DNA from 2 places in the Sporomusa rhizae genome. Region 2 is predicted to be linked to the other one. Evidence: riboswitches for the same ligand, from Rfam matches in the RefSeq annotation. Region 2 holds a riboswitch; the other holds the start of a gene.
What was found. A riboswitch is a leader RNA that binds a small molecule or an ion and turns the genes downstream of it on or off. The one in region 2 is predicted to bind thiamine pyrophosphate.
Positions count from the first base shown of each region.

Region 1: another riboswitch for thiamine pyrophosphate. It lies ahead of thiT (energy-coupled thiamine transporter ThiT); the one in region 2 lies ahead of thiC (phosphomethylpyrimidine synthase ThiC).

Region 1 covers NZ_CP156925.1:3,941,562-3,945,781, forward strand. The annotation lists gene SRRS_RS18680 (D-serine ammonia-lyase) at 1-484, opposite strand, end outside; gene SRRS_RS18685 (helix-turn-helix domain-containing protein) at 875-1,438, shown strand; gene SRRS_RS18690 (thiamine diphosphokinase) at 1,673-2,389, shown strand; TPP riboswitch at 2,436-2,538, shown strand; gene thiT (energy-coupled thiamine transporter ThiT) at 2,600-3,250, shown strand; gene SRRS_RS18700 (amino acid permease) at 3,316-4,220, opposite strand, start outside.
Region 2 covers NZ_CP156925.1:1,916,014-1,920,233, forward strand. The annotation lists gene SRRS_RS08575 (HPP family protein) at 1-137, shown strand, start outside; gene thiC (phosphomethylpyrimidine synthase ThiC) at 231-1,532, opposite strand; TPP riboswitch at 1,584-1,682, opposite strand; gene SRRS_RS08585 (pyruvate carboxylase) at 1,696-4,220, opposite strand, start outside.

The DNA.
Region 1 (4,220 bases), 2.0 Mb from region 2:
ACAGGTTTCGAAAATCATCATTTTTTAATATTGAATAATCATCTGTCCACGATAAGTTAGTATGTTTCGTTGCAATGGCTTCTGCCAAATAGAGTACTTCATACACGCCTCCCCTCGCTTTTATTGAGCCGGAAATTGGAAGATGACTATCAAATTTTGCGCATAATTTTCCTGGAATGTTTAAGCCGCATAATTCACTAAGTTTTTGCTGCATGTTCGGAATGAACGCAAGAGGAGATTCAATGATGCCATTACTCTGTTCAGTTTCCGGAAAAGCCTTCATAATAAATGGTGCAAATCTAGCAAGTCTTGCTTCGGCATCTTGAATATCTTTTTCCGTAATAGAATGAAGAGATTCTTCTTGTTTATTTCCATAAAGCGGATTCACCCAAAATACCTCGCGGGTACTCATCAAATCCTCGATAAGTGGGAACTCCGCTTTCCATTCTTCGATTTTTTTCTCCAAAACAGTAGAATTTTTCATATAGCCCTCCGATGATTCAGTTTAAGTAAATCAGATATTGCGGTCATCAACTATCAATGTCTTTCCATAAAACTTTCAACCATATTTAATTATATTTTACATTAGTTAAATGTGATTGAATTGTTTAATCACATTTAATATACATCATGTCCCTACTATTTGCAATAGTATAAAAAATAAAATTTTTCTTTATTTGTAATATTTTAAAATTCATCTTTATACTAGATTTTAAAAGACAAAAATAGCATTTTGGTTAATAATCAACCTATATAAGTCACCATACTAATTTAATAAAGAAAACTCGCTATACATGGTTGTTAAATAATACAAGTTTTGATAATATTAAATTGTATTGAACACAATAAAATCTTGTTAGGAGAATATACTTACATGCAAAATACCGACGACAGTGTCGAACTTGGACAAAGAATTGCTGCTGCAAGAACTAGTAAAAACCTTAGCCTACGTCAATTGGCTGAAAGGATAAATGTTACGCCTTCATTGTTAAGCCAAATTGAACGCGGACTTGCAAATCCATCACTTAATACGCTTCGTATGATTGCAGTTTCTTTGGATATACCCCTTTTTAGTCTTTTTACTGAACCTGCAAATGTTGATAAATTAATTACCCGTGCCAACAATCGCAAAAAAATCATATTTCCGCATAGTAATTGGGAATATACACTGCTTTCCCCAGATCTAAGCGGAGCAATTGAAATGGTTTTAATGACTATCCCTCCTCATGCCCAATCCTCGGAGATTCCTTTATCCCATACAGGAGAGGAAATTGCCTACGTATTGTCTGGTACTGTTACACTTTATCTTGAGGACTCCATGGAAACACTCGAAAAAGGTGATAGTGTAAAAATCCCCCCCGGCTCACGTCATATGTGGAAAAATGACAACAGCTCCAATGCCGACGTAATCTTTGCCGTAACTCCGCCGGATTTTTAACTGTTAACCAAGGCAGAAGGCCATTACTCATTGCCTCACAATAAAGCACCTGAGAACCAAATATATATGGATCTCAGGTGCTTCATTTCGTAAGCGATCATCCTCATGCTATGGATGTGATTTTAAATGCGATACAATTTACCAACTCCGAATACATCGGAATAAAGAAGGATAATAAAGCAATAAAGGTGAAATAAGCATCTTGAAATACTGGAATTTGGACAGGTGTAATCGATGATACAAAGTTTAAAACTACCACAAACTGAGCTTACGTTTAAAAAATCATTCCCAAAAACAACGCTGCTGATGACAGCCGGCGGCAGGCCGCCGGAAAATAGATGGTTTTCGACGCTGGCAGCAGGCCTGCCTATATGGTGTATCGACAGTGGTATCCATATTTGCCGGCAAACCGGTATAACGCCGGACAGAATTATTGGTGATGGTGACAGTGCCAATCCTGAAGCCTGGGCATGGGGGAGAAGTCTGGGTGTACCGGTTGAGATTTATCCGGAAGATAAGGATTATACTGATCTCCAGCTTGCTTTGCTTAGAGCGAAAGAAATATATGGTACGACTACCGCAATTATCACCGGGATATGGGGAGGACGGTTTGACCATGCTTTTGGCAACATACAATCACTAGCCGGTTATGAAGAGCTTGGCATCAAAAGTATTGCCGCCGATGAATCTGAAGTCTTGTTTTTTTTATCAGGTCAGGATAATGTAAAAATAAAAACAGAAGTAATGCCTGACGTCATATCCCTGATTTCCCTATCAAACCGCTGTTTAGGTGTTACTATTGCCGGCGTGCGCTGGCCGTTACAAAACGCAGAACTTAAGCGCACCCTGCCCTACGCAATTAGCAATCAGCCGTTAGTCAACTGCCAGGAAGTATTTGTTTCACTGGGTAAAGGTTTACTGGGAGTCTATTTGCAGTATAAACATTTATAAATTACTTGTCCTGTGCATAAAATAGTGTTATAGTGGAATAAAATGACATATGTGCTAGGGGTGCCTACGGGCTGAGAGATGAGTATTATTTCATTAACCCTTAACCTGATCTGGATAATGCCAGCGTAGGGAAGCGACTTGAATAATAGAGAAAGCCGCAAACCTACAATTGGTTGCGGCTTAAATTTTTTATTATTGGAGGGTAAAGATATGAAGGGTACCTTTGTCGACAACATAGCAACGATTGCAGCAAGTCCGACTACGATACTGATTCTGGCGGGTGTTATTTTATTAGTCGTGGCATTGATGCGAATGAAGAAGGTTAATTTCAGCGCAAGAATGATGGCTCATATCGGTCTAGCACTTGCTCTGGCCGCTATTCTGCATGCATTTAAACTATACCATATGCCGCAAGGTGGCAGTGTAACTCTGGGCAGTATGATTCCTATACTTCTTATAGCATTTTTTTATGGCGCAGAAACCGGATATCTCACCGGTTTTTTGTATGGCATGATTAATTTGATCCAAGACCCCTTTATCTTGCACCCGGTACAGGTGTTGTTTGATTATCCGTTGCCCTTTATGGCTTTAGGCTTGGCGGGATATTTTAAAGGCCGATATCTGGTGGGAACAGTCGTCGGTATTATTGGTCGGTTTTTGTTTCATTTCATTTCCGGTATCGTGTTTTTTGCCAGCTATGCACCACAAGGGGTTTCACCGTATCTGTATTCATTCCTGTTTAACGCCAGCTATCTAGGTGTAGAATGCATTATTTGCCTTGTTTTAATGCGAGTTTTGCCTATTGAGCGAATTGAAATGACGATTAGGCGTCAACCGTTAGTCAGCGATAATTATAAATAAAACAAAAAAATCCGCGTGCATACATCATGCGGATTTTCTCTTACTTGAACACTGCCTGACTTCATTTATCCAGCTGTTTCGTTTCTTTTTCCAATACCAAGCGCATAATAGAATATTGTGATAATCGCACAAAAAACTATGCCAACAATTAATGATACTCGCGTGTCACTATTAAACCACATTCCGATTAAGACTAAGAATAAAAAGATAATTGTTATATAGTTGCTAATCGGAAATAGCGATGATTTAAATGGATGCGAATCCATTTCCTTTTCCCATTTCCTTCTAAATTTAATTTGACTAATGCATAGTACAAACCACGGAATCATGCCAGGCAGAATGCTGGCGCTGTAAATATAAATAAATAGTTTTGAATTCGGGTAGATATAATTGAAAAAGACTCCGATTACTAAGCAAGCGATGGTGATTTTAATACTATTGCTGGGAACGCCACCACTTGAAACTTTTCCGAAAAATTTTGGCGCCTGCCCGTTTTCTGCTAACGTATAAAGCATTCTCCCGGCGCTGTATATACCGCTATTGCAACCGGACATTGCGGCAGTAAGAACTACAAAGTTAATGATACCGGCTGCCGAAGTAATCCCGATTTTTGCGAACGTCAACACAAAAGGACTGCCGATCGTGCCGATCTGGTTCCAAGGATAAATAGCTACAATAACAAATATAGCTCCGACATAGAAAATTAAAATACGCCAGATAATATTTTTTATCGCTCTACGCAAGGTGTTTTTAGGATCTTCTGCCTCACCAGCAGTTATGCCGACAAGTTCAACCCCCTGGTAAGAAGCCGTTACCAGGCATAGTGCAAACAGGAATCCTTCCCAACCGCCAGCGAAAAATCCTCCATGAATATAAAGATTGGCAATCCCCACAGGTTGGCCCGCATTACCAATACCCAAAAAGATAATCGCTAGTCCCACTACCAGCATAACCACAATCGTAACAACTT
Region 2 (4,220 bases):
TAATTGCAGTAATTACCAAGCAGGACTGGTTATTCCCGCTAATGCCTGTAAGCATAGGTATATGCATTCTGGTAATTGTCGGGATAATAGTGAATAATTTGGCTGCCAAGCGGCAATATCCGCATTATTGGTGGTAGGAACGAGATAGTCGTGTGTGTAAAACAAAGTGGTAGTGTATGCTTAGCGGACATACACTACCACTTTGTTTTGTTTGTAGACTAAATGGGGATTTAGAGAATACTTAAATCGTCGCCGTTAAGAACCTTTTTAATATTCTTCATTGGGCACATTTTGCCGCACATGGTACAAGTATCTTCACACTCTGGTTTGGATTCTTCTCTGTATCTGCGGGCTTTTTCCGGATCAATGGCTAATTCGATCATTTTAGGGAAATCTACTTCAGCGCGGGCCGCGCTCATTTGATTATCCCAATCGCGTGCACCGGGGATTCCCTTGGCGATATCGGCAGCATGGGCAGCTATACGGCTGGCGATAATGCCTTCTTTCATATCCTCAAGATTCGGCAGCCGGAGGTGTTCAGCCGGTGTTACATAGCAGAGAAAATCGGCACCATTTGAAGCGGCTATGGCACCACCAATGGCGCTGGTGATATGGTCATAGCCTGGCGCAATGTCAGTAACCAGTGGTCCCAATACATAGAAAGGTGCGCCATGGCACAGACGCTTTTCGAGCTGCATATTTGCCACAATTTCGTTAAGTGCCACATGGCCTGGACCTTCAATCATTATTTGAACATTTCGTGCCCAGGCGCGTTTGGTTAATTCGCCGAGAGTTATCAATTCTTCAATTTGCGCCGCATCGGTGGAGTCATGAATTGAACCAGGGCGACAGGCATCACCTAAGCTTATGGTTACATCATACTTTTCGCAGATATCTAAAAGACGGTCATAGTACTCGTAGAAGGGGTTTTCCTTTTTATTAAGTTCCATCCAGGCAAACAGGAGGGAGCCACCGCGGGAAACAATATTGGTAAGGCGTTTGTTATTTTTAATTCGTTCGGCAGTTTTGAGGTTCATGCCGCAGTGGATGGTCATGAAGTCAACACCGTCTTCGGCATGGCGTTCGACAACCGAGAAAAACTCATCTACGGTGATATCTTTCAGATCTTTGTCAAGCATTCCAACAGCATCGTACATAGGAACAGTACCAATCATTATCGGTGACATATCGATCAGTTTGCGGCGGAAATCACGGGTTTTACCATAGCAGCTTAGGTCCATGATTGCGTCAGCTTTCAATTCAATGGATTTTTTTACTTTTTCTAATTCCAGATCAATGTCGTAGCAATCTTTGGATACTCCTAAGTTGACATTTACTTTGGTGCGAAGTTTTTCGCCGACTCCCATAGGATGGAGGCTGGTATGATGTTTGTTGGCGGGAATGGCAATCCGGCCGCTGGCGACTAATTCGCGTAGTAATTCAGGGTCTATTTTTTCCTCCTGAGCTACGATACGCATTTGTTCAGTCATAATACCTTTTTTTGCGGCATCCATTTGAGTAGTATACATAATTAAAAACCCCTTTCTCTGTAGGCTTTTAGCTATAGACAAAGGGGTTAGTTGAAAGCGTTAAGAAAGCTTTCCTACGGTGGTACTAACCACATCAGGTTATAAGGGTTGGAATAATTCCTCTCAGCCAACAAGGCACCCCCAGCTATAACTATGCTTGCCATATTTAATTAGGTTTGGATATCTTCACGAGTTCCAGCAGTAAGTCACCGGTTTCAACAGCATCCTGAGGCTTCACATAGATTTCTTCCACAATGCCATCAAAGGGAGCCTGAATGGTTGTTTCCATTTTCATAGCTTCGGTAACGAGTAAGTATTCGCCCTTCTTAACGTGAACTCCTCCTTCTACCATGATTTTTACAATTTTTCCTGTCATGGTCGCGCCAAGATGGCCAGGATTATCTTTATCTGCTTTTTTCCTTGCACTACTGGTAGTCTTAATGCTCTTATCTTTAACGACAATTTCACGTGGCAGACCGTTAAGCTCAAAGTTGACAATTCTTGTTCCATCAGGAAGTGGTTCTTCAACAGAGATTAATTTGATTACTAGCATTTTTCCTTCTTCAATATCTACTCTAATTTCTTCCTTAGAATTTAAGCCATAAAAGAAGGTTGGCGTATCTAAAATGGATACATCACCGTAAGTGGCAAAGAAGTCAACCCAGTCTAAAAATACTTTGGGGTACAATGTATAGGCAAGCACATCACATTGTGTTACCGGACGGGGTAGGTTATTAGCAAGAGTTTCCTGAATTTCGTCAAAGTTAGCCGCTTCCAGGAGTTCACCCGGGCGTGTTGTCAGCGGTTGTCTTCCCTTCAGGATTATACGCTGGAGTTCTTGCGGAAATCCTTGGTATGGCTGACCGATTTGTCCGGAGAAAAATTCAACTACCGAATTTGGAAAATCTAAGCTGGTTCCGAGACGGTAAATATCTTCTTCTTCGAGGTTGTTTTCTACCATGAACAAAGCCATGTCGCCAACGACTTTTGAGGAAGGGGTTACTTTTATAATATCACCAAACATGTCATTGACTTTTCTGTACATGTCTGATACTCGATCCCATTGACTTTCCAGCCCTAACGATTTCGCTTGCTGCTTAAGGTTGCTGTATTGACCGCCAGGCATTTCATGTTGGTATATTTCCGGATTGGGGTAAGCCAGGCTGCCTTCAAAGTCTTTATAATAGGCACGAATATCTTCCCAGTAGTGTGATAGTTCGTTCATACTACGAATATCTAGCTTTGGCTGCCGGGGATGCCCTTGTAAAGCATAGTAAAGACTATTGCTGCTAGGTTGGGACGACGCGCCGGCCAAGGAGGAGATTGCGGTATCAACAATATCTACACCGGCTTCAATAGCGCGGGCACAAGCATAAATTCCGTTGCCGCTGGTATCATGCATATGCAGATGGATAGGCAGATCTACCGCTTCCTTTAAGGAAGATACAAGCCGGTAGGCTGCTTCCGGTTTGAGCAGTCCAGCCATGTCTTTAATCGCCAAAATGTGGGCGCCTGCTTTTTCGATTTCTTTTGCTAAATTAATATAATATTTTAAATCATACTTGGATCGGGAAGAATCTAAGATATCCCCGGAATAGCATAAGGAGACTTCGGCAATTTTACCGGAGTTACGAACTGCATCAATAGAAACAGTCATTCCTGACAGCCAGTTTAAGCTGTCAAAAATACGAAAAACGTCAATGCCGCTTGCTGCGGCTTGCTCAACAAAGGCACGGATTACATTATCCGGATAGCTTGTGTAGCCAACAGCATTAGCGCCGCGCAAAAGCATTTGAAATAAAATATTCGGAGCTTGTGCCCTAAGGGCTTCTAAGCGTCTCCAAGGGTCTTCTTTTAAAAACCGGTAGGCAACGTCAAAAGTAGCACCGCCCCACATTTCAAGAGAAAACAAATTAGGCAGTTTGTGGGCAGTAGGGGAGATAACGTTAATCATATCCTGGGTTCGCATCCTTGTTGCCAATAGCGACTGATGCGCATCACGTAAAGTGGTGTCTGTTAAGAGCACTTCTCTTTGCTGTTTTATCCAGCCTACTAAGCCATCCGGTCCTTGACTGTCAAGAATCTGCTTGGTGCCGCTTGGCAGCAGGGGCGATTCCGGCATGCTTGGAAAACGGACAGGTGGGAAGCTGGGTTTTAGTCGCTTTGTAAAGTCTTCATACCCGTTAACCGTAGTATCAGCTATATATTTTAACAATTTAGTACCACGGTCTTGGGGGGGAGTAAATATAAATAGTTCCGGTGTTGTATCAATAAATGTTGTGAAGTAGTTACCGCTTAAGAAATCAGGATGGTTGACTACATTATTGAGAAAAAGAATATTTGATTTAATACCCCGGATACGGAATTCGTTTAGACAACGCTTCATTTTGGCGATAGCGCTTTTATGGGTTAGTCCCCAGGTCGAAACTTTTACCAGCAGTGAATCGTAGTAAGGAGTAATAACAGAGTTTGTATAGGCATTGCCGGCATCAAGCCGTACGCCAAACCCGCCGCCGCTGCGATACGCCGTTATTTTGCCGGTATCGGGTGTAAATTGGTTGGCAGGGTCTTCCGTGGTTACCCGGCACTGAATGGCGTGACCGTTGCAACGAATAGAATCTTGTGAAGGAATGCCGATACTCTCATCAGAGAGCGGCGTCCCGTCGGCTATATGCAGCTGGGCTTGCACAA